4 regions of the Halomonas sp. NPDC076908 genome follow, and region 3 is predicted to be linked to each of the others. Evidence: predicted binding sites of a transcription regulator. Region 3 holds the regulator's gene; each other region holds the start of a gene.
The links. The regulator sigma-54, encoded in region 3, starts transcription at its own class of promoters, with help from an activator protein. The targets are predictions, from matches to a motif close to TGGCACNNNNNTTGCTNT.
Positions count from the first base shown of each region.

Region 1 (7,343 bases), on a different contig from region 3:
CGCGTTGTACGCGCATCCGTCGCCAGGAAACCGGGCAGCAGGGTAATCGCGTTTTCAGGACAGGCCTGCTCACATAAACCACACTGCACACAGTCCGCTTCCAGAAAGCTAAGCGCTGGCTGGTCGGTGCCTGATTTCAAGGCTGGTGTCGGGCAGTTACTGACACAGGCATGGCACAGCGTACAGGCATTGCTATCGACCTGGATCGTGCCGTAAGCAGCACCGACCGGCAATGCCACTCGCTCACTACTGGGGCTTCCAAGCTCGGCCAAGCGCGCTAATACGCGGTTTAAACGGGCGCGTTTTTCGGGTTCTGGCAAGCTAAGCGGTGCCTCTGTCAGCGGCGTTAGCGCTGGCAGCGCATCCCGACCTGCACCATCGGCTATCTCGACCAGCTTTACGCGAGCGCAGTCATGACCCAGCGCCTCTAAGAGCGCATGAGCTTGAGCAACCTGATCAGTCAAAAAAGCGCTTAAGCGAGCAGGCATATTGGGGTGCAGTTGGATGCGCACTTCGGCAGCACCCGCAGCGAGCGCGGTAAGCCACTGGTCGTGACCCGCCGCGCCCAGCTCTTCTAACGGTGCGTCAATGACGTGACCTGCAGGGACTACGCCAGCTGCACGCTCAGCATCTTGTGAATCATGGGTAATAAAACGCAGCACCGGCATTTGGCCGCCCGCTTCGCGATAAGCACCCAGCCAGGTAGACAGCGTATCTTGTTGGCGGCGGGTTTCCGGTAAGCGAAATTCGATAGCACCGGTTGGGCAGGCGCTGGTGCAACTCCCAACGCCTTGGCAGAGATAAGGGTCAACCTCGATACGGGATTCAATCCGACCTTTAACGCTGGAAATAGCATCCGCCGGGCAAACATCCAAGCAGCGCGTACAGCCAATATTGCCGCTGGTGGAGTGAGCACATAAATCACTGTTGACTTGGAAGTAACGCGGCTTATCAAACTCACCCACTAGCCCTACAAAGCTATCGAGAGTTTCACTGCGCTGCTCAACGTCATGCCACTGCATAGTGACATAGCCAGGTGGCGGTAACTCCCAGCGCTGTGAATGCGTGGTCGCAGCAAGATCGAATATCAGATCAAAACCGTCACGCTCAATCAGTGCGCGGGCAAGATCAAGCGGCGTATCATCACTCTCAATAAGTACGCTGAAAGCACCTAAATAACCGTTGATACGCAGTTGGCTTAACTGATCGCTACTGAGCATCTGGGTAACTACCGGCTCACTGCCCCCAAGCGTATCGACAGGAGCAGGGCTTGGGTTGTGTTCAGCAGATTCAGCTAAAAGCAGTGTAAGCGATGCCAAGCCGCGCCCCTGGAGCGCGCGAGCAGCTGGATAAACGTCGTCGACCGACCCTATTAACAGCGCATGACCACGGCTGTGATAGGTCACATTGGCAGGCGTTAAATTAGCGGGCCAGGAGATACGCTGGCGTACCGTTTCCCGAGCCTCGGCATTACGCTGGTCGTCTATCGACGCCAGTTGGATTCGTTGGTTCATGCGCTCTCACGGTCAGTGAATAATTCTTATTATAATTTTGAATTGTCTAATTTAACTATTGTGGCATAACTATGCGCTAGAGCTAAGTTCAGCGTATGGCGAAATATGACATTTGCCAACCTAACAGCTGTCAACGCTGCCAACGATCATGTATTTTTAAAAACCTAACATATTGATTTTTATTATTTTAATATTGGCATCATGTTTTCGTCTTAGGGCCAGATAAATAATCAGACTGGTCGTCTAGAGCGATGTTTTTTTCACTGGCACCACTTTCAGCGTCAGGCGTTAAGGTTTCTTCCTCAACGGGAAGTTCGGACTCCGCCTCAGCTAACGACTTATCGACCGCCTCTTCCACTTTGTGCGTCCAACGGCGCAGTTTACCGGCAAGCTCCGAAGTCATGGGCTTTAAGAGCTTATTGTAGTCGGCATCATAATCATCCAAGCCGTCACGGACATTATAGTTGCCGGTAGCCCACAGCCGTTTCAGTGCTTGCCTGCGTAGCGGCCCACTTACCCCCGGTGCCATAAAAGCGCTGAAATCGCTGCCGGCTTCTAGCGTTTCAGGGTCAGGCAAGGTGTGATCCAGACTGCCAGGTTCTGGCTCAGGCGAGGTCGGTGCTTTTTCGTGTCCGGCGTCAGTAGTGACGTGAGCCTGCACCGTTTCACTGGATGTAGACACGGCTTCTGAAGACGTTAGCTCTAAAGATGTCTCTTCAACAGGCGCTTTAGACGCAGGGGGTGGCGAATCTTCCTCGCGGGCAACGTTGCGCTTAATCCGTGACCAGCGTTCTAAACGGCTCACTGCGGCTGCTCCTTGGTCGGGGTGTCTTTAGCACGACCCGCTCCTTTGCGTTTCTTCTTGCGCATTTCCACCGGCGCTTCGCCGTGGCGGGCAAGATAATTTTCCATCCACACCTCAATCGCCATCGGCATTGGCGCTTCCAACACCTGGCGCTCACCGTCCATCCAACCTGCCGCTACATCCTGACTAGCAGAGATGGCATCGGGTTTTGGTGTTTCTCCGCTAAAACCCGCCCGTACAAACAGACGCGGCGTTTTAGAGGTCAGATTAAAACGGTAAGCCGCCCGTTCGGTCATTGAAAGCTGCAGGTTAAGCACATGATCACCCTGATCACCTAGCGTAAGCTCAGCAATTCGCCACTGGGTCAGGGTAAACTGTTTCACCTGCTTTGCTTCAGCAACCAGGGTAATACTGATTGGGCGTAGGTTGTCACTCATAACATCAGTCCCTTTGCCTTGAACGGATTGCCGTTGAATAGGTAGACAAGTAAGCATCCCCAGCGCCATCATCGTCAACCCTGTCGTATTCTGTGAGGAGCATAGATGCCCGCCCTTCAGTTAAGCCGAGCTCGCTTACCGGCCACTACCGAGATCAGCATCGTTGATGAGTACGGCGATGCACGCCAGCAGGCAATTGCCGCTGAACGGGCAATGACTGTCTATCTCAACAAACGTGAAATCGTCACGCTGATGACACTGGGCGACGACCCGGAAGCCTTGGTCGTTGGCTATCTACGCAACCAGGGGCTGCTGCGTGCAGCGGAAGATTTACAGGCGGTGCAGGTCGACTGGTCGGTCGAAGCGGCCGTGGTGGTGACCCACCACTTACCAGAAGATTTGGAAACGCGTTTAAGCACGCGCACAGTGACCACCGGCTGCGGCCAAGGCACGGTATTTGGTAAGCTGCTTGATCAAACTGCGCTTACCGCACTGCCCAATACCCACCTAGCGCAATCCACCCTCTATCAACTGCTGCAAAACCTTAACGCCTATAATGAAACTTACCGCAGCGCGGGTGCCGTGCATGGCTGCGCGCTGTGCCGCCAAACCGAGGTGCTCGACTTTGTTGAAGATGTTGGGCGACACAATGCGGTAGATACGCTGGCTGGGCGCCAATGGCTTAAACAAGCCGACAGTGCCAATGCGGATATTTTCTATACTACCGGGCGACTGACATCTGAGATGGTGTTAAAAGTGGCACAAATGGGTATTAGCGTGCTGGTATCACGCTCAGGTGTTACGCAAAAAGGCGTTGAGCTCGCCGAGCGCTTTGGGGTGATGTTGATCGCCCGCGCCAAGGGCCGCCATTTTCAGGCTATCAATACCCAGAGCCGTTTAACGCTAGACGCTATTCCGCCGCGCCCATCCCATGCCCGTTCATCCAAAGAGGCAAGCTCATGATCCCCACTCAAGAACTCACCGGCATGATTCTCGCCGGCGGCGAAGGGCGACGAATGGGAGGCCGCGACAAAGGGCTTGAGCCATTCGCAGGTTTGCCACTCGTTGCTCATGTAGTGAAACGCCTTGAAGGCCAAGTAGCCGAGCTGCTGGTTAACGCCAACCGCAATGCCGACGCCTACCAATTCTTTGCTGACCGTGTGATTGCTGATCTCGCAATGGACGGTGCCGAAGGTGGCTTTAAGGGGCCATTAATGGGCATCTATAGCGGCCTGCGCGCGGCAAAAACCCCCTGGCTATTAGTGGCCCCCTGCGATTCCCCCGCCCTACCCGACGATTTAGTAGCGCGCATGGTGGCAGGTATTGCCTCAGATAATGGCGAGCATGATATCGCCGTAGCCTTTGACGGTGAACGGCTACACCCGGTGGTCGCGTTATTACGCACCTCACTCGCCGATGATTTGGCCGCAACGCTTGGCGAGGGCGAGCGCAAAATTGACCGCTGGTACGCCCGTCACGACTGGTGCAAAGTCGATATGTCGGACTGCCCGGAGGCTTTTGCCAACCTTAATACGGAAGAGGAGAAGCTAAGCCTGGAAAAAGTACTAATGGGAACTCCGAGCAAGGAGGTGAAATGACCCTCTCCTGCTTTGATCTAGGCGAACAGATGCTCAGCGTCGACGAAGCGCGCCAGGCGCTTGCCACTCTTATTAAGCACCCACTAGGCAGTGAGCAGATCCCTTTGGCGCAAGCCCATGGCCGCCGCTTGACGGCATCCGTTCAGGCGCCGATTAACGTGCCGCAAAACACTAATGCGGCGATGGATGGCGTGGCGTTAGCCTTACCCAGGGAAGGAGTGGGAGCCAAGCAAAACCATTGGCCACTGGCCGGTGAGGTGTTGGCCGGGCAGTATCGTCGCGAACGGGTGCCTGCCGGTTACTGTGTACGCATCACTACCGGTGCCCCCTTACCGCCGGGCACCGATACAGTGGTGATGAGTGAACAACTGCGCGAACCGCTAGATGAGCAGCCTGCACATGTGATCATTGAGTCTCCTGAGCTCCTCAAACACGGCCAACATGTTCGCCAAGCCGGTGAAGATATTGCCATTGGCGACACAGCACTGCCTGAAGGAGCACGGCTGGATGCGGCATCACTAGGGCTGTTAGCCTCATTGGGCTATGCCGAAATAAACGTGTACCAACGCCCGAAGGTAGCGATCTTCTCCACCGGCAATGAAGTTACTGCGCCTGGCGAGCCGCTACCCCAGGCAGGTATTTACGACGCCAACCGTTTTACGCTGATAGGTCTTCTCACAGAACAGGGCGCCGAGGTGATTGACCTGGGCATTCTGCCGGATGACTTGGTGGCGACCAAAATGGCCCTTGAGCAGGCCGCCCAGAAGAGCGATTTGGTGATCACTAGCGGCGGCGTATCGGTGGGCCAAGCTGACTTTACCCGCGCTGCTTTGGAGCAACTGGGCCGTTTAGCCTTCTGGCGCGTGGCGCTGCGCCCAGGGCGCCCAATGGTGTGTGGTTGGCTGGGTGAAACACACACGCCGTTTGTTGGCTTGCCCGGCAATCCAGTAGCGGTCATGGTAACCTTTCTACAGTTTGTTACGCCGCTGCTGGATCGGCTTCAGGGGCAGTCAGTCGCACCACCCCAGCGCCTTAATGCGGTTGCCGATAACACTTTAAAAAGCCGCTTCAAACGCACTGATTTTATTCGCGGCGTCTACCATACTGATGAGCAAGGGCAGTTACACGTGCGTAGCACCGGCGCCCAGGGGTCGGGTATTTTAACCTCGATGGTGGCTGCTAACTGTTTGATTGAGCTTGCCGATGACCAAGACGGCGCTCAACCAGGCGAGGTAGTCAGCATACAACCACTAACGGGATGGCGATGAGCGAGCAACGATCCGCACAACCACTTGACCAACAGCGGTCTCAATCGCTGACTGACCAGCAACTGATCGACGACTTTGGTCGGCGCATTAGCTACGTGCGTATTTCGGTCACCGATCGCTGCGATTTCCGCTGCGTGTACTGTATGAGCGAGGAGATGACGTTTCTGCCCCGCGCCCAGGTACTCACGCTGGAAGAGATCGCCATGGTCGCTCGCGCCTTCACTGAGCTTGGTGTTGAGAAGATTCGCCTCACCGGCGGTGAGCCGTTAGTGCGCCGCGGCATAGAGCAACTGGCTGATGAGATCGGTGCAATGCCGGGCCTCACAGACTTCACCATGACTACCAACGGTGCCAGCCTGCGCAAGCATGCCAAGCAGCTTTACACCAGCGGCTTACGGCGGTTGAATATCAGTCTTGATTCACTGGATGCCGAGCGCTTTAAGCAGCTAACCCGCACCGGCGATTTAGCCAAAGTGATCGATGGCATTCACGCTGCCAAAGAGGCTGGCTTTGAGCGTATTAAGCTCAACGCGGTGATCTTAAAAGGCCGCAACGACGACGAAGTAATCGACCTGGTCACCTTTGCCCGCCAGGAAGGTCTCGATATTAGTTTTATCGAAGAGATGCCGCTGGGCGATGTCTCCGATCACTCACGGGCGGAAACCTTCTACTCCAGCGATGATGTCCAGACCCTGATTGAGTCCCGCTACCCGCTGACGCCTACGACCGAAACCACCCCAGGTCCATCGCGCTACTTTAAAATGGCCGACAGCGACAGCCGCGTTGGGTTTATCTCCCCCCATAGCCACAACTTTTGCGATACTTGCAACCGCGTGCGCGTCACCGTGGAAGGTCGCCTGCTGCTTTGTTTAGGCAACGAGCACTCGGTGGATTTGCGCGCCGTGCTGCGCCGCCACCCCGGCAATATGCAGGCGCTGAAAGAGGCCATCATTAACGCTTTGCCACTGAAACCCGAGCGCCACCACTTCACCACTGATGGCGATGTCCAGGTGGTACGTTTTATGAATATGACAGGGGGTTAGTCGTTGGCAGCATCAGCAGGAACGGCAAAACTAAAAGTACCGGTGCATATCGTTACCGGTTTTCTTGGCAGCGGCAAAACCACGCTTATCCACAGCCTCATTGAGCAGAAGCCTGTGGATGAAAAGTGGGCCATCCTGGTTAATGAGTTTGGTCAAATCGGTATCGACCAAGCCATGTTTGACGCTCGCGATGACGTGGTCATCAAAGGCCTGCCCGGCGGCTGCCTATGCTGCCAGCTCGCCTTTGTGCTGCAAGCGGCACTGGTTAATTTATTGGCACGCAGCAAACCCGACCGGGTCATTATCGAACCCTCTGGTCTGGGCCATCCGGCGGGCCTATTAGATCTTCTGCGCGGAGAGGCGTTTGATAAGTTCGCTGAGGTGCGCGATGTGATTGCCACCCTCGACCCACGCCGTCTTGACGACCCTCGTGCTCGGCAGCACGACACCTTTCGTGACCAGCTCGATATGGCCGATGCGGTAGCGCTCACCATGCTGGATCAAAGCACGCCAGAGCAGTTATCGGCTGCCAACAACTTTGTGGCGCAGCGCTGGCCGCCACGCAAATGGGTGCAGGAAGCACCTCAAGGCGAACTGCCCATTTCACTATTAATCCAGAGCGGCCATCATGCCGCCGCAGGCGCTATAAGCATACCCACCAACCATCAACAGTTGGCC
Region 1 covers NZ_JBNNIW010000001.1:109,276-116,618, forward strand. The annotation lists gene ACQKE4_RS00500 (4Fe-4S dicluster domain-containing protein) at 1-1,514, opposite strand, end outside; gene ACQKE4_RS00505 (DUF3306 domain-containing protein) at 1,714-2,319, opposite strand; gene ACQKE4_RS00510 (DUF3305 domain-containing protein) at 2,316-2,756, opposite strand; gene ACQKE4_RS00515 (formate dehydrogenase accessory sulfurtransferase FdhD) at 2,862-3,719, shown strand; gene mobA (molybdenum cofactor guanylyltransferase MobA) at 3,716-4,354, shown strand; gene moeA (molybdopterin molybdotransferase MoeA) at 4,351-5,622, shown strand; gene moaA (GTP 3',8-cyclase MoaA) at 5,619-6,665, shown strand; gene ACQKE4_RS00535 (CobW family GTP-binding protein) at 6,669-7,343, shown strand, end outside.
Region 1: ACQKE4_RS00510 (DUF3305 domain-containing protein) is a predicted target of sigma-54. The motif match lies at 2,807-2,824, and genes of this name have one in related genera.

Region 2 (7,343 bases), on a different contig from region 3:
CAGGAGTGCCGTGCCTGACGGGTTGCTCACGGCATATGCTAAGTATGATGTGTTTAAACACAGGAAAACTTATATGCAAACCTTTAGCTGTCGCTGTGGCACTCCATTGTTCTATGAGAATACTCACTGCCTAACCTGCCAGTCTGAAGTTGGCTGGTGCCCCGCTTGTAGCAATATTGTGGCGATTGAGGCACTAGAGAGCGGTGGCTACCGTTGCACTCACTCAGGCTGTGATGCAACGTTAATGAAATGCCACAACTACAACGTTGAGAATGTTTGTAACCGCATGGTGGTGATGGAACAAGGTCATGCCGATACGCTATGCGACTGCTGCCGTTATAACGATGTTATTCCCGACCTTAACATCGACGGAAATCGCGAGCGCTGGGCCGCGCTTGAGGCGGCAAAACGGCGGCTGTTTCACACCCTGGATTTACTTAAGCTGCCCCATGGCACAGAAGAAGAGGCTATTGCCGTACCGCTAAGCTTTTCGTTTATGGCCGATGCGCTACCCGACCAAGGGCTATGGCGCTCTACCGCTAAACAAGAGAAGGTGTATACCGGTCATGCGTCGGGCCATATCACTATTAACGTTAAAGAAGCCGATGATGTTGAGCGCGAGCGTTTGCGGGTCGATATGAATGAGTCCCATCGTACCTTGATTGGCCATTTTCGCCACGAAATCGGCCACTACTACTGGGATGTGCTGGTTAAAGAGCGCGATGAAGAAGCTTGCCGTGCAGTGTTTGGTAATCACCACCGCCCCAGCTATTCAGAAGCACTTGAGCAGTATTATCAGCAGGGGGCCCCCGCTGATTGGCCGTCCCGTTTTATCTCCGCTTACGCCACCATGCACCCTTGGGAAGATTTTGCCGAAACCTTCGCTTACTATTTAGATATGGTGGCAGTGTTAGATACGGCCCTGCATATGGGTATTACCCACGTTGAGTACGATGGCTCGCTTGATAGCATGCTGATTGCCTTCCATCAGGTAGGCATGGCAGTCAACGAACTTAACCGCGATATGGGCCTGCTTGATTTAGCCCCGGCGGTACTTGCACCACCGGTGCGTGAGAAGCTGGCGTACCTGCATAAAATCATTCAGGACGCCAACCCCGTAGAACGTTAGTCGCCGATGAGTTAGTCGTTATCGTTATCACCCGTGTGGCTTTGACTTTGGCTCTGACTTTGAGTTTGCGTCACGCGGGGCACACTATCGTCATTGACAAAATAGGTCGCACTTAGCGTATCGTGAATAGCAGCAAAGCCAATTTGAAGTTCGTCGATAAAGGCATGTAACTTACTGGGCGAGTGAGCTAGCGCTTGGATATCGGCATCCACTACGTCGGCTCGCACCAACGAAACCGTCGCTGCTGGCCGGTCCTGTCGTGGCAGTAACGTCAGTTCATGACCCAGCGTCTCTAAGCTACAGGCAATTGAACGTGGAAGGTTCGGATCTTGTAATAAGAAGCGCAGCACATCGGGTCCTCGTACGCGTAAGCGCACCTGCTGGCGGTACATTTGATAAGCGGTGAGTGATTTCAGGACGCTCATCCACTGCAGGTTTTCAAATGGCAGCAGCTCTTCAGGGTTTTGTGGCAGTAGGCTGGCTGAGCGTACATCCACGATGCGTGTGGTCATGTCCGCGCGCTCTAACTGACGCCCTAACTCAATAAAGGTGCGCGCCGGGCCATGACTCAAGGTACCTTCAATAAGACCTGTCAGCCCCTGGCAGCCGCGAATCACACTTTTAAGAAAACTGTCTCTGCGCCGAGGACTCACACCATTTTCAGCGTGATCGGCCACACTCAGATAGAGCTGATTGACCTCTTCCCAAATTTCACGAGGCACCACATCCCGGGTGGTTCTTAAGTTCTCGCGAGCACTCGCGAGCGCCGAGATAATCGAAATATCATTGTCGGCATCGGCGCATAAAAAGTGTACGACATTGCGCTCATCAAAGGTGGCGTGACGGGCTGTAAACGTTTCCAAACTGCCGGTCATTTCAATAAGCGGCGCCCAGCCCAACGGTAAGCGACCGGGCAAATCAAGCATAAGGTGGCTATTGACGCTCAGTAATCGTGCGGTATCTTCTGCACGCTCAATATAACGCGCCATCCAGTAGAGGTTCTCTGCAACGCGTGACAGCATGGCGTTAGGCTCCTTTCACCGCGGCCTCTGCCGCCTTTTCGTCAGTTTCCACAATCCAGGTATCTTTGCTACCACCGCCCTGGGAGGAGTTCACCACGAGAGAGCCCTCGATTAACGCCACCCGCGTAAGACCACCGGTAGTCACGTGAATCTCAGGACCTGAAAGAATAAAGGGCCGCAAATCAACATGGCGCGGCTGAGGCAAACCATTGGTTAACGTGGGTGTGGTGGAAAGATCGAGGGTGGGCTGGGCCATGTAGTTACGTGGATTGGCCTTGATCAACCGAGCAAACTCCTCCCGAGTCTCTTTGGTCGAGCGTGGACCAATCAGCATCCCATAGCCGCCTGACTCATTGGCGGGCTTCACGACCAGTTCATCCAAGTGATCAAGCACATAGCGGCGATCATCTTCAAACATGCACAGATAGCTCGGCACATTAGGCAACAGCGGCTCTTGGTCGAGGTAGTAGCGAATCAAAGCGGGCACAAAAGCATAGACAACTTTATCATCCGCCACCCCGGCACCTGGCGCATTGGCTAAGGCTACTTTTCCTGCCCGCCAAGAGCGCATTAGGCCCGCTACTCCTAGCATTGATTCAGGATTAAACGCTTCCGGATCTAAAAACTCATCGTCAACGCGACGGTAAATGACATCGACGCGACGGCGCCCTTCTACGGTGCGCATATAAACCACGTCATCGTCATCGACGACCAAGTCACTGCCTTGTACCAGCTCCACCCCCATTTGCTGAGCAAGATAGGCGTGTTCAAAGTAGGCGGAGTTATAAATACCAGGGGTTAGCACCACCACCTGCGGGTCATCCCCAGGGCGTGGCGACATCGCAGCCAGCATGTCGTAAAGATTGGCCACATAGTCATCGACCGGCAGGATTTTGCCTGAGGCAAACAGCTCCGGCAGAACGCGCTTTGTGACGTTGCGATTTTCCAGCATGTAGGAGACGCCGGAAGGAATGCGCAGATTATCTTCCAGCACATACAGGGTACCATCGCCACCGCGCACTAAGTCGGAGCCACAAACATGAGCCCAAACGCCATGGGGCGGGTTAATGCCAACACACTGAGGACGAAAATTAACCGACTGTGCCAGCACTTCAGCGGGCAATACCTTGTCCTTAATAACTTTTTGGTCGTGGTAAAGGTCATCAATAAATAAATTAAGTGCTTGAACGCGCTGCTTGAGACCCGCCTCTGTTTTACGCCATTCACTGGCGGGGATGATGCGCGGCACGATATCAAAGGGCCAGGCGCGGTCGATCATTGCGCCTTCCGAATAAACTGTGAAGGTAATTCCCATGGTACGTATAGCAATCTCTGCGGCGGTTTTCCGCTCGGCTAACTCTTCTGCGCTAAACTTTGCCAACATGTTGCACAATTCACCCGCTGACTCGCGTGGCTGACCGGGTGCAGCCATCAGCTCATCGTAATAGTCACGACACGCATAGTTATTCCAATTCACTTGGCTCATGGGCGCTCTCCTGGCGCTGGGGTGGAAGCGGCAACTTCCTTAATGCTCAGTGTAGGCCTGCCGCGCGCAAAACAATCAAACATTTAAGAGCAATATACGTACCATCTTTTGCGATATTTCAACGTTTGCTTACTCAAACGCTACTTGACAGGAAGTTTGACTGAAAACATTTGGTTAATTGCTTCATTTTAGTGCATTAAAACAGCCTCACTTTGGTGCATAGACTCTTTTCCACTTTACTTAAACGGCTTAATTAATATACCGGCTGCAAAAAAGTAAAAGTGGAACGATACTTGCCAAATATTTAGTTATTCCTTAGCTCAACCGACTTTCCGGTTGATAATGGCTCTTTTGAGGGTGGCCCATGACCATTCGCGTTGCCTTGTATCATCGTACGACTTACCACTTTGACCGCCCAGTGCGTCTTTCGCCCCACGTTATTCGGCTGCGTCCGGCGCCCCACTGCCGTACCCACATTGAGGCGTACTCGCTCAAAGTCTCCGGTGATGACCACTTTTTGAACTGGCAACAGGATCCTTTCGGCAACTTCAACGCACGGGTGGTTTTCCCCGAACCGCGTAAAGAGCTGACGATTGCGGTCGAGCTAATTGCCCCAATGACCGTCATTAACCCCTTTGATTTCTTCTTGGATGACATTGCACAGAAAATTCCTTTTACCTACCCAGATGCGTTACGCCAAGAATTAAGCCCGTATTTAGAGATTACTGAATCTGGGCCGCAGCTAATGGAGTGGCTTAAAGCCGTTCCTCGGGAACCCACTACCACGGTCGATTTTTTGGTCGCGCTAAACCAGCGCTTGCAGAACGATATTGGCTATCTTGTACGCCTAGAGCCCGGCGTGCAGAGCTGCGAAGAAACGTTAACGCTAGCCAGCGGTTCGTGTCGCGACAGCGCTTGGTTGTTAGTGCAAATTTTCCGCCACCTTGGTCTAGCCGCACGCTTTGTCTCGGGCTATCTCATTCAGCTCAAGTCGGATGTCAAAGCGCTGGATGGCCCCAGCGGCAGCGAGGTGGATTTTACTGACCTACACGCCTGGACCGAGGTATTCCTACCCGGCGCAGGCTGGGTGGGGCTGGACCCCACATCAGGCCTGTTTGCAGGTGAAGGCCATATACCGCTCGCCGCAACACCCACCACCGGCAGTGCGGCGGCCATCACCGGATTTTCGGATAAGTGCGAAGTTACTTTCGATGTGACCATGCAAGTGGAGCGTATCCACGAAGACCCGCGCGTTACCAAGCCCTACAGCGATGAGCAGTGGCAGCGTATCTGCGCCCTCGGCGACGAGGTGGATGCCGAACTGCTCCAGGAAGATGTACGCCTCACCATGGGCGGGGAGCCCACGTTTGTATCGATCGACGATATGGAGAGCCCACAGTGGAATACCGAAGCCTTGGGCGATCACAAGCGAGAGCGTGCGGAGGCACTGCTAACGCGCCTGCGAGCCGCCTATGCGCCTGGTAGTGCCATTCAGCAACAGCAAGGCAAGTGGTATCCCGGCGAACCGTTGCCGCGTTGGGCGCTGGCCTGCTACTGGCGTAAAGATGGCGTACCACTTTGGCGCGACCCAAAATGGCTGGCCTGCCTGGAAGGCGCCCCTGAGGTCAACGCTGACGATGCGATGGCTCAACGCTTTCTCAAGGCACTCAGTGAGCGCTTAGGCGTGGCCGAGCGCTACTGGATTCCAGCCTATGAAGACGCTTACTACTACCTTTGGAAAGAGCAGTCGCTGCCCGTTCAGGTTGACCCGCGCAAAACCAATCTCAAAGATGATGCTGAACGCCACCGTTTAGCGCGGCTATTGGAGCAAGGTTTAGACGAGGTTGTAGGCTATGCCTTACCCCTGCGCCACTCCATCAGCCAAGCTCACCGCTGGGAGAGTGGCCGCTGGCCGCTCAAGCGTGACCACCTTTTCCTGGTACCCGGCGACTCACCTATGGGCCTGCGTTTACCGCTTTCGGCACTGCCTTGGGCAGCCCCTGAAGAGCAAGCTCAGCCAGAATCGCTGTTTGCTCCACGCCCGGAGCTCGGTGATATTCACGGCGAAGTGGCCCGTCGTAACGCTGAACAGCTGCATATCAGCGATGCTGAACGCCTAGGTCGCTCTAGCCACCCAAGCCCATCACATCCTGAAGGCGAATCCGTTCAACAGCAGCCGCGGGCAGATGCCGACAGAGAAAGTGGCATTATTCACACCAGCTTGTGTGTTGAGCCGCGTGATGGCCGCCTGCATATTTTCCTGCCCCCGCTCACTAACCTAGAGCATTATCTTGATTTGCTCAGCACCGTTGAAGAGTGTGCTAAAGAGCTTGCATGCCCTGTGATGGTCGAGGGCTACTCTCCACCCCGGGACCCGCGCCTAGAAAACTTTATGATCACCCCCGACCCAGGCGTGATCGAAGTCAACATTATGCCCGCCGCCAGTTGGCAAACCTTAGTGGCACAAACTGAACGCCTCTATGCTGAGGCGCGGGAAACTCGCTTAGGTACCGAGAAATTTATGCTGGATGGGCGCCACACCGGTACCGGTGGCGGTAACCATGTGACCCTGGGCGGGATTACCCCGGAAGATTCGCCGTTTTTACGCCGACCCGATTTGCTGGCCAGCCTCGTCACCTTCTGGCAGCATCACCCAAGCCTCTCTTACCTTTTTTCAGGTTTGTTTATTGGCCCGACCAGTCAAGCGCCGCGGGTGGATGAAGCCCGCCATGAAGCGCTATACGAATTGGAAATCGCCCTGCAGCAAATGCCCGAAGGCGAGGTTGTGCAGCCTTGGCTGGTAGATCGTTTATTGCGCCACCTGCTGACTGACTTAACCGGCAACACACATCGAGCCGAATTCTGTATTGATAAGCTCTATTCGCCAGATAGCGATAGTGGTCGCTTAGGCCTACTGGAACTACGCGGCTTCGAGATGCCGCCCCATGCCCGCATGGGCTTAATGCAGATGTTGCTGATCCGCGCCCTCGTAGCACGCTGCTGGAAAACCCCCTACCGGGCCAAGCCAGTACGTTGGGGCAGTGCATTACAAGATCGCTGGATGCTCCCCCACTACCTATGGAGTGACCTTGACGATGTATTAGGGGACTTGCGTCAACACGGATTTGATTTTGATCTGGAGTGGTTTGCCCCGTTCCTAGAGTTCCGTTTTCCGCTACATGGCCGCTTACATACTCCCATGCTGGATATCGAACTGCGTCAAGCCATCGAGCCCTGGCATGTGCTTGGCGAAGAAGCCTCGGCGGGCGGCACTGCCCGCTACGTTGACTCATCGGTTGAGCGCCTCGAAGTTAAAGTGAGCGGCATGAGCGGTGACCGTTATGTGGTTACCTGCAATGGGCGTCGTGTTCCTCTTTCGGCCACCGGCAGAAATGGCGAAGCCGTCGCGGGCGTGCGCTATCGTGCTTGGCAGCCGCCCTCGGCGCTGCACCCGCAGATTCCGATTCACGCACCGCTGGTGTTTGATGTGATCGACACTTGGAATCAGCGCTCGGTAGCAGGCTGCACCTATTATGTGGTACATCCGACAGGGCGTAACTTCGACACCTTCCCTGTCAATGCGTTTGAGGCTGAAGCCCGTCGATTAGGCCGCTTTAGTGATAGCGGCCATCGCCATGGTCACCAAGTACCCAAGGTGGAAACACCCAGCCTGGAACTGCCGCTAACGCTCGATCTGCGCTGGTCG
Region 2 covers NZ_JBNNIW010000017.1:14,233-21,575, reverse strand. The annotation lists gene ACQKE4_RS11460 (zinc-binding metallopeptidase family protein) at 74-1,129, shown strand; gene ACQKE4_RS11455 (alpha-E domain-containing protein) at 1,141-2,151, opposite strand; gene ACQKE4_RS11450 (circularly permuted type 2 ATP-grasp protein) at 2,156-3,637, opposite strand; gene ACQKE4_RS11445 (DUF2126 domain-containing protein) at 4,002-7,343, shown strand, end outside.
Region 2: ACQKE4_RS11445 (DUF2126 domain-containing protein) is a predicted target of sigma-54. The motif match lies at 3,920-3,937, and genes of this name have one in related genera.

Region 3 (7,343 bases):
CGCCTTGGTCGCGTAATTCATCCACCAATGAACCCAGCAGCATGGCGGGAAGGTTATCAATGGCGTAGTAGCCAAGGTCTTCCAGCGCTTGTAAGGCGATGGATTTACCAGACCCCGAGCGGCCGCTAATGATCACCAGTTGCATTTAGACTCTCTTTGCTTTGAGCAGGCTGAGTTGATGGTAGCTACTAGACAAGCAGAGTTAGATAAGCAGAGTGCCTGAGACCATTGTTAGGGGGCTGACTGTTCACGAATTTTAGCGGTAATAAGATCGAGTAACTCGCGCTGGCTGCCTGCTTTGCGCAGTTGCTGGCGGGTATCCGCGTCATTCATGATAGTGGCCACTTGACCTAACAAGGACAGGTGCGTGTCATCTGCCTCTTCTGGTACGAGCAACACAAACACTAAATCAACTGGATCTCCGTCGATAGCATCAAAATCGATTGGCTCCGACAGCTTCAAGAAACCAGCGATTGGCGTTGAGCAGTGAGGGCTACGCGCATGAGGGATAGCCACACCGTTACCTATACCTGTACTGCCTAAGCGTTCTCTACCGATTAATCGGCTAAACACTTCTTGGCTATCTAGGCTGGGCGTGTTTTGGGCAATAAAGGTGCTGAAAAACTCCAGCACCCTTTTTTTGCTGCCCCCGGGCACATCGTATAGAACGCGTTCCGGGGGGAGTATGGTTTCCAACGTCATTGAATTAACGCACACCTGCGCCTTGGGCGCGAGCTTGTGCTTTTTCCTTGTGTTTAACGAGTTGACGATCAATTTTATCCGCTAAAGCATCAATCGCGGCATACATATCACTGTCGAGAGCTTCTGCATGTAGATCTGCACCTGCTGCGTGCAGTGTACAAGCGGCTTGCTGTCGCTCTTTTTCTACAGATAAGGTGACTTGCACCGTGGTTATATTGTCGTAATGACGCTCGACACGTTCAAGTTTTTCATTGACATAGTCACGCAAGGCGTCAGTCAGATCTACGTGATGACCAGTGATATTAACTTGCATTGACGTACTCCTTATCCATCGGACTGTACTTCGATTGTAACCCTTTTTGCCGCGTTGCAAAGCCCTTGTAGAGAGTTTACTTACTATTGATACAGCCTTAGCGTAAACGACGGCGTTCGCTAGAGGAGGGGATGCCCATGGCTTCGCGATATTTGGCTACCGTTCGGCGTGCAACCTGAATGCCACCCTCGTCTAAAAGCGTCACTAAACGGCTATCAGAGAGGGGTTTGCCAGGCGGCTCTTCGTTTATCAGCTTTTTTAGTCGTGCTCGAATGGCGGTGCTGGAGTGGCTATCGCCATCTTGACCGCTCACTTGGCTGGAGAAAAAGTATTTGAGTTCGAACACGCCGCGGGGCGTATGGATGTATTTCTGGGTAGTCACCCTAGATATGGTCGATTCGTGCATTTCTACCGCTTCCGCAATATCTGCCAATATCAGCGGCTTCATAGCCTCTTCGCCGTGTTCTAAAAAGCCAATTTGGCGGGTGATAATCTCGCGGCCCACGCGTAGCAGCGTATCGTTACGACTGGAAAGACTCTTAATTAACCAGCGCGCTTCTTGTAAATGCTCTTTTAAGAACTGATTGTCCTGACTTTTATCTGCGCGCTTAATCAAGCTTGCATAGTCAGGCTGAATACGCAGTCGTGGCAAGGCTTCTGGGTTGAGCTCCAGATGCCAGCCTTCGTTGTCGTGACGCACCACTAAGTCGGGAGTGATGTAGCTATCGTCAGTGACGCCATAAGCGCTTCCTGGGCGTGGGTCGAGACTGCGGATCAATAGGATGACATCGCCCAGCTGCTCATCATTTAGCCCCAGGCGGCGCTTTAATAAGCGCATATCGTCCTTACCAAGTGCTTCAAGAAATTGGCGGACAAGGCGGCGGGCAGGGACGAGTAGCGGTGTGTCATCGGGCAGTGCAGCCAACTGCAACATTAAGCATTCGCGCAGGTCGCGGGCAAAGATGCCGGTAGGTTCAAACTGCTGCAGTTTAAGCAGTATGGTCTCGATTTCGCGCTGGCTGAGGCCATCGATACCTTGGGCGCGCAGTCCTTCACGAATGTCGTTAAGCGGTTGGGTTAAATAACCATTGGCGTCTAGCGCATCGATCAGGCTTTCCGCAACTAAATGCTCACGGGGACTAAAATCGGTCATGGCGAGTTGCCACAGCAGGTGGCCGTGGAGACTTTGCCCTGCGGCCTGGCGCTCAAAGTCAGGGCCCTCGCCGCTGCTACCGCTCATGCTGCCCATGTCTTGGTAAGTATCCGACCAATCGCTGTCTACCGAAAGTTCGGTAGGGATACTCTCTGACCACTCTTCCTCTTTAGGCTCGCTGACAGCTTGTTCGCTGAACTCATCTTCTTGCTCCAGCATAGGGTTCGCGTCTAGCGCCTGCTGAATTTCTTGACGAAGGTCGAGCGTTGATAGTTGCAATAAGGCAATCGCCTGCTGCAACTGAGGCGTCATGGTCAGCTGTGTGCCGATACGCAACTGAAGAGAAGCTTTCATGACCATCTGAGAACCACTCGTTAATCGGAAAGGTTCACCCTAGTGCGAGTGGTGGCTGTGTGCAAGTGCAATAAGCATGCCATTGGTATAAAAATTATCGTAGAGCACTGATTAGAGGTGAAAAACAGCTTAGAGGCGAAAATCAGCACCCAAATAAACGTCTCGCACCTTCTGGTTGGTGAGAATTGACTCGGGAGAGCCACTGGCAATGATCTGGCCGTCGCCTACGATATAGGCGATATCGCAAATATCGAGGGTTTCACGTACGTTGTGATCAGTGATCAGCACGCCGATATGTCGCTGCTTTAGCGCACGAATAATGGTTTTAATATCGCCAACTGAGATGGGGTCAACCCCAGCAAAAGGTTCGTCAAGCAAAATAAAGGCAGGCTCCGTGGCTAGTGAACGGGCAATTTCGACACGTCGCCGCTCGCCGCCAGATAGGCTCATGCCTAAATTGTTGCGAATATGGGTGATATGAAAGTCTTCTAGCAAAGCTTCCAAGCGCGCTTCGCGCCCTGCACTGTCAAGCTCTTTGCGGGTCTCCAGAATCGCCATAATATTATCGCTAACCGATAGTTTGCGAAAAATTGACGCTTCTTGGGGAAGGTAGCCAATACCTGCCATTGCCCGCTCATGCATGGGTGCCCGGGTCAAATCCAGATCATCAATGCCGACCTTGCCCGCATCCGCTTTTACCAAGCCGACAATCATATAAAACGAGGTGGTTTTGCCTGCGCCGTTGGGCCCCAGTAAACCGACGACGCTACCTTGAGATATCTCCAGATTGATATCTTTAACCACCTGACGACGCTTATAGCTTTTAGCTAAGTGTTGGGCATAGAGGGTTTTTATCGGCGCAGTTTCAGCAGTTGCCACAAGCTGACTCCCTATTGTGCTGGCTGAAGGGTCATTCGGATGCGCTGCGGCTCGCTGCCGTCAACGTCTGAGCGTGCTTGAATCACTTCACGGTCAATAAAGTACTCCAACCGTCCACCGGTAAATCGATCATCCTCTTGGGTCAATTCAGCTTGATCAATTAACTCTACGCGGCGCTCTGCAACATGGTAAATGATGCGCCGGGCCCAGCCTTCAGTAGGGCCTTCCTGTCCTTCAGTTTGATGGCGCAGGTAGGCACGTTCGCCGGTAGATGTGGCAAGTGAGAGCTCACCTGCGTCGTTGCGTTGGATTTCCACACGATCACCTCGTAGCTGCATTTCACCTTGTCGAATATCGACATCGCCGGTGTAAACGGCAGTACCAGCACGTTGATCCAGGTCTAAGCGATCGGCTTCTACTTCCACCGGTGCCTGCTGCTGGGTAGGGCTGGACTGGGCCCCCGCAGATAGCGGTACCGCGAGCGCAATAAGAGCGGTGCAGATAAGTGTTTTCATGGCGACTCCTGTTAACGTTGTGTGGCAGGGGGGTGCGTGCCGCGCACATTGTCAGTTAAGCGGACCTGGCTATCGTTAAGCCATGCATCCATACGTGAAGCGCTCATCTGCTGTGGGGGCTGCTGCAGCAAAACGGGTGTTTCACTCCAAGCATGCTGATTTAGCCCATCATAGTGCAATAACTCTGTATCAAGTTGCCAGCCTTCGTCAGGGGCAATCAGTCGAGCTGAGCCGGATAGCACAAGGGCATGAGTGTTGGCGTTGAGTGTGCCGACATCGGCGTTGGCTAGCCATTGGCGATTTTCGCTGTCATACAAAATTGCTCTAGGCTCTTCTGACCAAGTTTCACCGCTTTGGGGAGTATGGATAAGGTGCGGTGTTTGCAGTGACTGTAAGGTATTGCCATTTTCCCCGAAAAGGGTAATTTCTGCATTTTCGAGCACATGGCCAGGTTCTTGTGCCTGTGCATCAGGGTCGATAGCTACTCGTTGAGGCCCGCCCGGTTCAAGCCAAACCAGCAGTGCTCCTAAGGCGATAACAAGCCCCGTTAGCCATACGCGAGTCTTAATTCGTTTAAGCATTTATGTGCGACCATGCAAATAGGTATCTAACACCGCCCCCCAATGGCCTTGAGCATCAAGCAGCGTGTCACAGATTTCGCGCACGGCGCCGTGTCCCCCTAGCCGCTCGGTGATCCAGTCGGCATGGGTGTGCATATAGTCCGGCGCGTTAGGAACGGTAATGCCAATACCGCAACGCTTGATGGCGGAGAGGTCAGGGAGGTCATCACCGCAATAGGCCACTTGCTCCAGTTCTAAATCCAGACGCTGGCAAAGGATACGCAACGTGGTGAGCTTATTTTCACAGCCTTGATAGACGTGGTCGATGCCGAGTGCTGCAGCGCGTTGGCTTACCATTGGCGAATCACGGCCTGTAATCAGGGCAACATGAATTCCCACCCGTTTTAGCAGTTTTAGGCCATGTCCATCCTGGGTATGGAAAGCTTTGATTTCGATACCGTCAGCTTGAAAGTAAAGTCGACCATCCGTCAGTACGCCATCAACATCCACCGCCAATAAGCGTACGCGGCGGAGCCGATCAAGTAGGGATGCAGGTAGGCTCATATAGTCTCCGTTAAGCAAGTCACTAAAACGTGTGGTTGTGGGTTAAATAACGCCGCTGGCGAGTAGGTCGTGCATATGTAGAGCGCCAATAGGTCGCTGTTGTTCATCCACCACTGCTAATGCTGTAATGCGGCTCTCTTCCATAATGCGTACTGCTTCTGCCGCTAGGATGTCGGGACCAATGCGTTTGCCAGGGCGCGTCATGACATCGTCGACGAGAACATCACGCAGGTTGTGAAAATGATCTAAGGTGCGCCGCAGGTCGCCATCGGTGTAGACCCCCGCTAAGCGGCCGTCACTATCCACAACGCAGGTGAAGCCCAGGCCTTGGCGAGTGATTTCTAACAAAGCATCGCGCAGCGGGCTGCCTAGCGCTATTTGCGGTAGCCGGGCGCCATCGTGCATTAGATCCCTTACCCGAAGCAGCAGCCGCTTACCTAGACTGCCACCAGGGTGGGAGAGCGCAAAGTCCTCAGCAGTAAAGCCCCGCGCTTCCAGGAGCGCCACTGCCAGCGCGTCGCCTAATGCAAGGGCTGCGGTAGTGGAGCTAGTCGGCGCAAGATCCAAAGGGCAAGCTTCGCGCTCAACGCCGCTGTTTAAGTGGGCATTGGCATGTTTAGCCAGCGTGGAGTTGGGGCGCCCCGTCATGCTGACCAGTGGGATACCCAAGCGCTTTAAGAGCGGTAAAAGCGCGGTAACTTCCGCCGTTTCGCCAGAGTTTGAAAGGGCAAGCACGACATCTGTGCGGGTAATCATGCCGAGATCGCCGTGGCTTGCTTCTCCTGGGTGGACAAAAAAAGCCGGCGTACCTGTGCTGGCAAGCGTTGCGGCAAGTTTGCCTGCTATATGGCCTGACTTGCCCATGCCGGTGACCACTACGCGCCCTTGGCAAGCGAGTATCAGCTCGCAGGCACGGTCAAAACTTTCGTCCAGCTTTTCCTGAAGGCCACCAATAGCAGCCTGCTCAATTTGCAGCGTACGCAGTGCGCTTTCGCGTAATAAGCTGGGTGGAGCGAGAGGCTGGCGCATAGGGATATCTCTTGACGATTGAAAATATAAAAGGATCCGGGCGCAAGAATAACATCTTGATCGTGCTTATAGGCACTAGTTAGCCATTGCCTTAATAAAGGTTGCGGGCTAAATGTTTTTTATATTAGCAGGAACACCCGTTCGCTCTGGGGTGTCTAGTAGAGTTATAGTACGTTGTTCGATAATGTTTTAGAAACGCTGTTTTTTAACTGCGGCGATAGTAAATAGGGTAATATAATGAGCCCCGGCTGCACCCGCTAAGAGTCAACTGATCTATGACAGATGCTCCTTTTATTGAAATCGAAGACCTCTATTTTTCACGTGGAGATCACGATATTTTCCGCGGCGTGAATATGACAATACCGCGGGGAAAAGTGACGGCGATCATGGGGCCTAGCGGTACGGGTAAAACCACGCTCCTCAAGTTGATTGGCGGACAGTTAGTGCCTGATAGAGGGCGAATTTTAATCGATGGGCAAGATGTGCACCGCCTCTCCCGAAAAGCGCTATTTACGTTGCGTAAGCGAATGGGGATGCTGTTTCAGAGTGGTGCGCTTTTCTCCGACTTAGATGTCTTCGAAAATGTTGCGTTTCCGCTGCGCGTGCACACAGATCTGCCCGACACCATGGTGCGCGATTTAGTATTGCTAAAACTTCAGGCCGTGGGTCTACGCGGTGCGCGTGAATTAACCCCCGCCGAGCTGTCGGGGGGCATGGCTCGCCGGGTGGCTTTAGCGCGCGCTATGGCCCTCGACCCTGAACTGATTTTATATGATGAGCCGTTTGTCGGTCAGGACCCTATCTCGATGGGGGTATTGGTTCAACTGATTAAACGCCTTAATCAAGCGCTGCAGCTGACGTCGGTGGTGGTTTCACACGATATTAAGGAAACATTGAGTATTGCAGACTACCTCTATCTAATCGCTGATGGTCAGGTGGTGGCTCACGGTACGCCGCAGACACTGGATATCAATCAGGATCCGCGGGTAAGTCAGTTTATTCATGGTGAGCCAGACGGTCCGGTACCATTTCACTACCCCGCAGAGGCATTTTATCGCGACATTTTAGGTGATGCCAGAGTGTCAACGTCAGGCTAAATGGACTAAAGCAGGGTAAATACAGGGCAGGGTAAATGCAGTCAAAATTTTCAAGCGGCATCGCACGTATTACCCGATTGGGGCGTCGTGGATGCGATTTAATGGAAGCGCTAGGGCGCGCCGGTGTCTTTCTGGCTCAGTCCGCGATTGGCTTCCCATCCCGAGAGGGTTGGCGAC
Region 3 covers NZ_JBNNIW010000006.1:82,324-89,666, reverse strand. The annotation lists gene rapZ (RNase adapter RapZ) at 1-145, opposite strand, end outside; gene ptsN (PTS IIA-like nitrogen regulatory protein PtsN) at 232-702, opposite strand; gene hpf (ribosome hibernation-promoting factor, HPF/YfiA family) at 707-1,015, opposite strand; gene ACQKE4_RS05270 (RNA polymerase factor sigma-54) at 1,113-2,528, opposite strand; gene lptB (LPS export ABC transporter ATP-binding protein) at 2,652-3,401, opposite strand; gene lptA (lipopolysaccharide transport periplasmic protein LptA) at 3,413-3,916, opposite strand; gene lptC (LPS export ABC transporter periplasmic protein LptC) at 3,928-4,497, opposite strand; gene ACQKE4_RS05250 (KdsC family phosphatase) at 4,498-5,040, opposite strand; gene ACQKE4_RS05245 (KpsF/GutQ family sugar-phosphate isomerase) at 5,083-6,069, opposite strand; gene ACQKE4_RS05240 (ATP-binding cassette domain-containing protein) at 6,345-7,166, shown strand; gene mlaE (lipid asymmetry maintenance ABC transporter permease subunit MlaE) at 7,202-7,343, shown strand, end outside.

Region 4 (7,343 bases), on a different contig from region 3:
GACCTTCCTGGTCATGGTCTTTCGAGCGGTGCGCGGGCGGAAATAGAAGATTTCGATGATTATCAGCACTGTCTGACTCATTTACAGACCACGCTCAAAAGTCAGGGGCTAGCGCCTGAGCCATGGCTGGGTATCGGCCAAAGCACCGGTGGCGCGATATTGGCGACGGATGCGCTGACGCGCCGGGAGGCGTCAGGCTGGTCAGGTCTCGTATTGTTAGCGCCTTTGGTGCGCCCTTGGGGGTGGAGCCAGACGAGTTGGCTGCATTTGATTGCAAGCCCGTTTCTAAAAGAGCTGCCGCGTAAATACCGGCCTAATTCGACGGATGAACAATTTACCGAGTTTCTACGTGATCACGACCCATTGCAGTCCGAAAACTTAAGCGTTGCCTGGGTGAGTGCCATGCGCCGCTGGATGCCACGGCTATTAGCACAGGCGCCCAACCCCTTACCTACTTTAATACTTCAAGGCGAGCAGGATCTGACCGTCGACTGGGAGTGGAATTTAGCGATTATGAAGAAGAAGTTTCCCAATGCCGAAATTCATCGCCACCCGGAAGCCCGCCATCATTTGGTAAACGAGGCGGACCCTATCCGTGAAGTGCTGTTTGAAGCGCTGGATGGATTTTTGGATCAACTTAGCGAGCGCCGAGAGCTGTCTATTCTTACCACTATGCCCCCCTCAACATTCGATCCAACTGCCGGTAACCAATAGCCTCGATAAGATGTGGTTGGGTGGGCTTTGGCTCACCCTGTAAATCGGCCAGCGTAAGCGCTACGCGTAACACGCGGTGGTAGGCGCGAGCGGAGAGCTTGAGCTTTTCGAGCACACCTGCCAGCCAAGCGCGCTCTTCATCGTTAAGCGCACAGGCGGCTTCTAGCGCTTTGCCGCTTAATTGGCTGTTTAGCGCGCCGCGGGCCATTTGACGTTCTCGCGCAGCCATGACGCGCTCGCGAACGGCCTCTGATGATTCGCCCTGAGTTTGCGCGGTGAGCTGCTCAGGCGGCAGGGCGGGCACTTCCACCTGTAGGTCGATGCGATCCAGCAGCGGCCCGGAAAGTCGCGCTTGATAACGCTGGATTTGGCTGGCGGTACATTGGCAGCGCTGGCGTGGGTCGCCCAAGTGCCCGCAGGGGCAGGGGTTCATAGCGGCAACCAATTGAAAGCGGGCTGGATAACGACGTTCATGGCTGGCGCGGGCTAAATGGATTTCTCCAGTTTCTAGTGGCTGCCGAAGCACCTCAAGCACATGGCGAGAGAACTCTGGTAATTCATCTAAAAACAGCACGCCGTGGTGCGCGAGTGAAATTTCGCCGGGTTTGGGTTTTGAGCCTCCACCCACCAACGCTGCGGCACTCGCACTGTGATGGGGTTGCCTAAATGGCCGCTTACCCCAGTCGGCCTCCAGCGGTAGGCCGCAGACCGAGCGCACCGCGGCCACTTCCAGGGCATCCTCCTCGGAAAGCGCGGGCAGGATACCTGGCAGGCGGCTGGCTAACATGGTCTTGCCGGTGCCGGGAGGGCCCGCAAACAATAGGTTATGACCCCCGGCAGCAGCCACTTCCAGTGCGCGACGTGCCTGCTGCTGGCCGCGTACATCGGCCAGATCATCTACCGGCGAGGTGGTTTTCACCGAGGCGCTGAGCTTGTGTGGGAAAATCTTATCTTGATCGAGTAAGTGCGCTACTACCTGCCAGAGAGTGTCGGCAGGCAGCACTGGTAAATCACCTGCCAATGCCGCTTCATCGGCGCAGGCGCGGGGGATGATCAGCGCTTTTTTAGCCCGCCGCGTGGCAAGCGCAAAAGGTAGTATCCCTGGTACGGCACGTAATTTTCCATCCAGCGCTAACTCACCAGCGCACTCCATGCCTTCTAACGCTTCCACCGGTATTTGCCCAGAGGCAGCGAGAATGCCTAACGCGATAGGAAGATCGAAGCGGCCACCCTCTTTGGGCAGATCAGCGGGGGCGAGGTTTAGCGTGATACGTCGAGTATTCGGGAAATCAAAGCCCGCATTGACTAGCGCACTGCGCACCCGTTCGCGGCTCTCTTTTACGGCGGTTTCTGGCAAGCCCACCAGCGTTAGGCCCGGCAAGCCGTTAGCCAGGTGCACTTCAACATGCACCGCCGGTGCATCTAAGCCTACGCCTGCGCGCGTGGCGACAATGGCTAGTGTCATTGCATTCCCTCGCTAAATTACCTGCTTCGTATCTAACTCTACTTTACCTTTGCAATATAAATCTAGCGCTTAGCGTATTTGCTGCTGGTCAATTTAGTCTGATAGGACGGTATCGTGTGCCTCCAACGCTATCGTCAGTTCCCGGGCAAAGCGCTGGGCGGAGGGTAGCGCGCCAAAGCTCCATACTGGTGGTAGGCGAAGTAGATGGTTGTGTTTCACGCTGGGTAGCTGCTGCCATAGACCACTCTTGGCCAGTTGCTCTTCGACCCCGGCGGGCAACGGGTCGATAATGACAAGCGTTGCCTCAGAATAGCGGGCCAGCGCTTCAATTCCCACTAACGCAAACCCCCAGTCGTTGGTGGGTTGATCCCAGGCATTGGGAAGGTCGAGCTGCTCCAGCACGGCGTTGTATAAGCTATTTTCTCCAAACACGCGTACGTGGCGAGCATCCATAAACTGCACCATCAGCAGTGGCGCGTTTTCTGCCTGTGAGGGGGGCCGGGTTTCGCGCAGGCTAGTCATTAACTCTTGGGTTTGGGCAATCAGCGCTTCTGCCTGAGGTTGGCGCTCGGTTAATTCGCCCAACTGGCGGGTAAGGGTCTGCATCTCTTGCCAGGTATCGGTACCGGGGGAGTAGAGCGCGAACGAAGAGACTGGCGCTATTCGCTCCAGGCGCGGTGTTAAACCGGCGAACATTGAAGAAATGAGCGTCTGTTCAGGCGGCACTTGGGCCAGCAGTTCGAAATTGGGCTGGGTGCGTAGCCCCATGTCGGTGGCACTGCTGGGGATCCGCGGCTCGCCCACCCATTGGTGGTAATCACTCTGCTGGGCGACGCTTCCTACAGGCGCATCAATTGCCAGCAACGTTTCAGCAATGGTCCAGTCGACCGCTGCCCACTGGGCCTGGGCGCTGGTAAACGGCAGCAGGCATACCGCGTATAGACCACATCGGGCGAGGAAAGCAAGCAGGGTGGTGCGGCGCATGGTTAGGAAAAGCCATCCAAAAAATAAGAGATGTATTTAAACGATAATGTTTATTGTTTGCAAATCAGAATTTAGCTGAAAAAGCAGGTAAATAGCCATGGCTTGGATAAAGATCACATTTTTGATAGTAAACGACGCTGGGAATAGTAGGGAGTTAGCTATCCGGTGAGGGGTGCATCAATTTGGAGCATTTGTATTTACTAATAAGACATCTGTTCTAACAGCTGCACGTAAATTGTTTATTTATCTTCGCTTGCTCTTTCTTGGTGCCTTTAATGATTTAACCAGCGGCAATTATAGAGCCTCTATTGCCGCTGACTGATCACCCATATTTAAACGGGCTTGGTGTCTTCATCGCTGTTTGGTGTTTGAGAGGCTTCTTGAGAAGCTTCTGAAGAGGGTTCTGGAGTAGGTACCGGCGGTACTTCGGCCTCCATTGGCGTGGCTGTGGTGGCTACCGACGCTTCTACCGTGGCTTCAAGATTCGCGACCTGGCGCTCCAGTGCCTCTACTCGTGAGCGCGTACGCTGCAGTACGTCCATCAAAATATCAAAATCCTCCCGTGAGACCAGCTCAAGGCGGTCAAAGGCGCCACGGACGACTTGCTGTACGCCCTTCTGAATATCTTCCGGCGCTTGGGAGGCATTCTGTAAACGGTCGCCGATCTGTTGAGCCAGGCGGCTAATGCGGTCTTGAGGCGCCATGTTTCTCTCCTAAATGGTCATATATAAAAATGAACTGCTTGCCTGTAAGGATACGCAACAGTTGGCAAGTTCGCATGTATCGTCTGCGATTACTGTCAAAGTGCTTTCTGCATCGAAATGAAGCAGGCTACTTTTTCTTACGCTCTTTTTTGGTGCATAAGCCGTGTTGCGAACGTAGGTTTGATCTGGGGAAAGGCTGTAAAACCCTCAATGTTGCGGCTAATTGGCTGACTTATAAGTAAAAAAAAACGGCTGGCACAGTATGCGCATTAACGGTTCAGGTGCTTATTCTGGCGGCTGTGCCGCTACTAATCTAGCAGGACTTATCCAGCAGGGAGATCCGGGATGAAACTCATCACCGCTATCATCAAGCCATTCAAGCTCGACGACGTTCGTGAGGCGCTAGCCGACAACGGCGTACAGGGCATTACGGTAACCGAAGTAAAAGGCTTTGGCCGCCAGAAAGGGCATACCGAGTTGTATCGCGGTGCCGAGTATGTGGTCGACTTTCTACCCAAGGTAAAAGTTGAAGTCGCTGTTGACGATGCCCGGTTGGAAAGTGTGCTAGATGCGATCTGTAGCGCGGCTAACAGCGGCAAGATCGGTGACGGCAAAGTGTTTGTAACACCGCTGGAAGATGTGATTCGTATCCGTACCGGCGAGCGCGGCGCTGACGCTGTTTAAACACAGTTAACCGGACTCTGTTGTTAGTCCAACTCTTCTCAGTAGAACTTTTCTTAGTACAGCTTGCATAGTGCAACGGGGAACAGACAATGAACGAGTTTACAGAGTTGAGCTACGCGCTCGACACCTTTTACTTCTTAATTTGCGGCGTGCTGGTCATGTGGATGGCCGCTGGCTTCTCAATGCTCGAAGCGGGCATGGTGCGCTCTAAGAACACCGCTGAAATTCTAACTAAAAACATCTCGCTGTTTGCGATTGCCTGCACCATGTATTTGCTGGTGGGCTACTTCATCATGTACTCAAGCGGTGAGGGCGGTATCTTGCCTAATTTGGGTTTCTTGATTGGCACCGAGAACAGCGTTGATGCAGTTACTGCGGGCGGTGATGACGCTCCTTACTACTCCATGCGTGCCGACTTCTTCTTCCAGGTTGTGTTCGTTGCGACGGCCATGTCGATCGTCTCTGGTGCCGTTGCTGAGCGTATGAAGCTGTGGTCGTTCCTGGTCTTTGCTGTTGTGATGACCGCGGTGATTTATCCAGTCTCTGGCTACTGGACTTGGGGTGGCGGCTGGATAGATGCCGTTGGTTACTCTGATTACGCTGGTTCGGGCATTGTTCATATGGCGGGTGCTTCCGCGGCACTAGCAGGTGTCCTGGTTCTTGGTCCGCGTAAAGGCAAATATGGTAAAGATGGCTCTATCCACGCGATTCCTGGTGCCAACATGCCTCTGGCTGCGCTGGGTACCCTGATTCTATGGATGGGCTGGTTCGGCTTTAATGGTGGCTCTGAGCTAAAAATGTCCGATATCGGATCCGCTAACAACGTTGCGCAAGTATTTGTAAACACTAACGCCGCTGCGGCAGGTGGTGTCATTGCTGCTCTGATTTTGGCCAAGCTGTGGTTCCGTAAAGCCGACCTCACTATGGCACTGAACGGCGCGCTGGCAGGCCTTGTTGCGATTACCGCCGACCCACTATCGCCTTCTGCACTAAGCGCTGCGATTATCGGTGCGATTGGTGGTTTGATTGTTGTTGCTGCCATCGTAACGCTTGATAAGTTGAAACTAGATGATCCGGTGGGTGCTATCTCAGTACACGGTGTTGTAGGTATTTGGGGTGTGCTGGCAGTGCCATTGAATAATGCCGACGCTACTTTTGGTGCTCAAATTATCGGTATCGCTGGTATCTTCGCCTGGGTCTTCCTGGCAAGCCTCGTGGTGTGGATGATCATCAAAGCGGTAATGGGTGTGCGGGTTAGCGAAGAAGATGAGTATGAAGGTGTCGATATCGCTGAGTGTGGTCTTGAGGCCTACCCAGAGTTTGGTGTTAAAAAGTAAGTTGATACTAAAGCAAGAGCTGGATGCTCTTCCTGGCCTCCCCTTCGGGGGAGGCTTTTTTATTCTCTGCCGATAGCGGTGTATGCTGTTGGTTAGCGGTGATCGGTTGCAGTACAGCAATCGTAGAACCCGACCCCATCATGGCCACCCAGTTAGAGGATATCGCAATGAAATTAATCACAGCTATTATCAAGCCGTTTAAACTCGACGATGTGCGCGAGTCGCTCTCCGATATCGGTGTGCAAGGTATAACGGTAACGGAAGTGAAAGGTTTTGGACGCCAAAAAGGGCACACCGAACTGTATCGCGGCGCGGAATATGTGGTGGACTTTCTGCCCAAAGTGAAGCTTGAAGTAGCGGTAGACGATGATATGGCTGACCAAGTGATTGATGCGATCACTCAGGTCGCTAACACAGGTAAAATTGGCGACGGTAAAATCTTCGTTATGCCACTTGAACAGGTAATTCGTATCCGTACTGGCGAAACGGGTAAAGACGCGGTTTAAATAGGTGAAGGGTGAATGGTAAGTAGTGAGTAGTAAGTTGTGAGTGGTAAGTGGCACAAAGCCCCTGTGGATCATCTCCAGCAGGGGCTTTGTATTAATGATGCGATCATGGTAGTAGCGAGAATTTTTTCTACTCACCACTCACCACTCACCACTCACCACTCACCATTTACGCCTCACTTCTCCACAAACGCACGCTCGATGACGTAGTCGCCCGGTTCGCCCATACGCGGTGAGATATTCAAACCCAGCTCGTCAAGCAGAGCGCTTGTATCGTCCAACATTGCCGGGCTACCACAAATCATTGCGCGGTCTTGGCGTGGATCGATAGGCGGCAAGCCGGTATCTTCGAACAGTTTGCCCGAACGGATATGGTCTGTCAGGCGCCCCATGGTATGAAACTCTTCACGAGTAACGGTGGGGTAGTACACCAGCTTTTCAGTCACCTCTTCACCCAGGTACTCATGGGCGGGCAGCTCTTTAGTGATGAAATCGGCGTAAGCCAGCTCAGAGACTTCGCGCACGCCGTGAATCAGTACGATTTTCTCATAGCGCTCGTAAACGTCGGGGTCTTGAATCAAGCTCATAAATGGCGCCAAGCCTGTACCGGTCGAAAGCATATACAGGTTGCGGCCAGGTAGCAGGTCGTCGGTAACCAGGGTGCCAGTGGGCTTGCGGCTAACCATAATCTGATCGCCCACTTTTAAGTGCTGAAGGCGTGAGGTAAGCGGGCCATCAGGTACCTTGATGCTGAAAAACTCAAGATGATCTTCGTAGTTGGGGCTAGCAATCGAGTAAGCACGCATCAACGGCTTGCCATTCACTTCCAAACCAATCATGACAAATTGGCCGGTTTTGAAGCGCAGGCTGCGTTCGCGAGTGGTGCGGAAGCTGAACAATGTATCGTTCCAGTGGTGAACGCTAAGCACTTCTTCCAGAGCAAACTTAC
Region 4 covers NZ_JBNNIW010000004.1:103,810-111,152, reverse strand. The annotation lists gene ACQKE4_RS03760 (alpha/beta hydrolase) at 1-714, shown strand, start outside; gene ACQKE4_RS03755 (YifB family Mg chelatase-like AAA ATPase) at 671-2,179, opposite strand; gene ACQKE4_RS03750 (ABC transporter substrate-binding protein) at 2,273-3,163, opposite strand; gene ACQKE4_RS03745 (accessory factor UbiK family protein) at 3,496-3,867, opposite strand; gene ACQKE4_RS03740 (P-II family nitrogen regulator) at 4,213-4,551, shown strand; gene ACQKE4_RS03735 (ammonium transporter) at 4,641-5,888, shown strand; gene glnK (P-II family nitrogen regulator) at 6,056-6,394, shown strand; gene ACQKE4_RS03725 (ferredoxin--NADP reductase) at 6,571-7,343, opposite strand, start outside.
Region 4: ACQKE4_RS03740 (P-II family nitrogen regulator) is a predicted target of sigma-54. The motif match lies at 4,121-4,138, and genes of this name have one in related genera.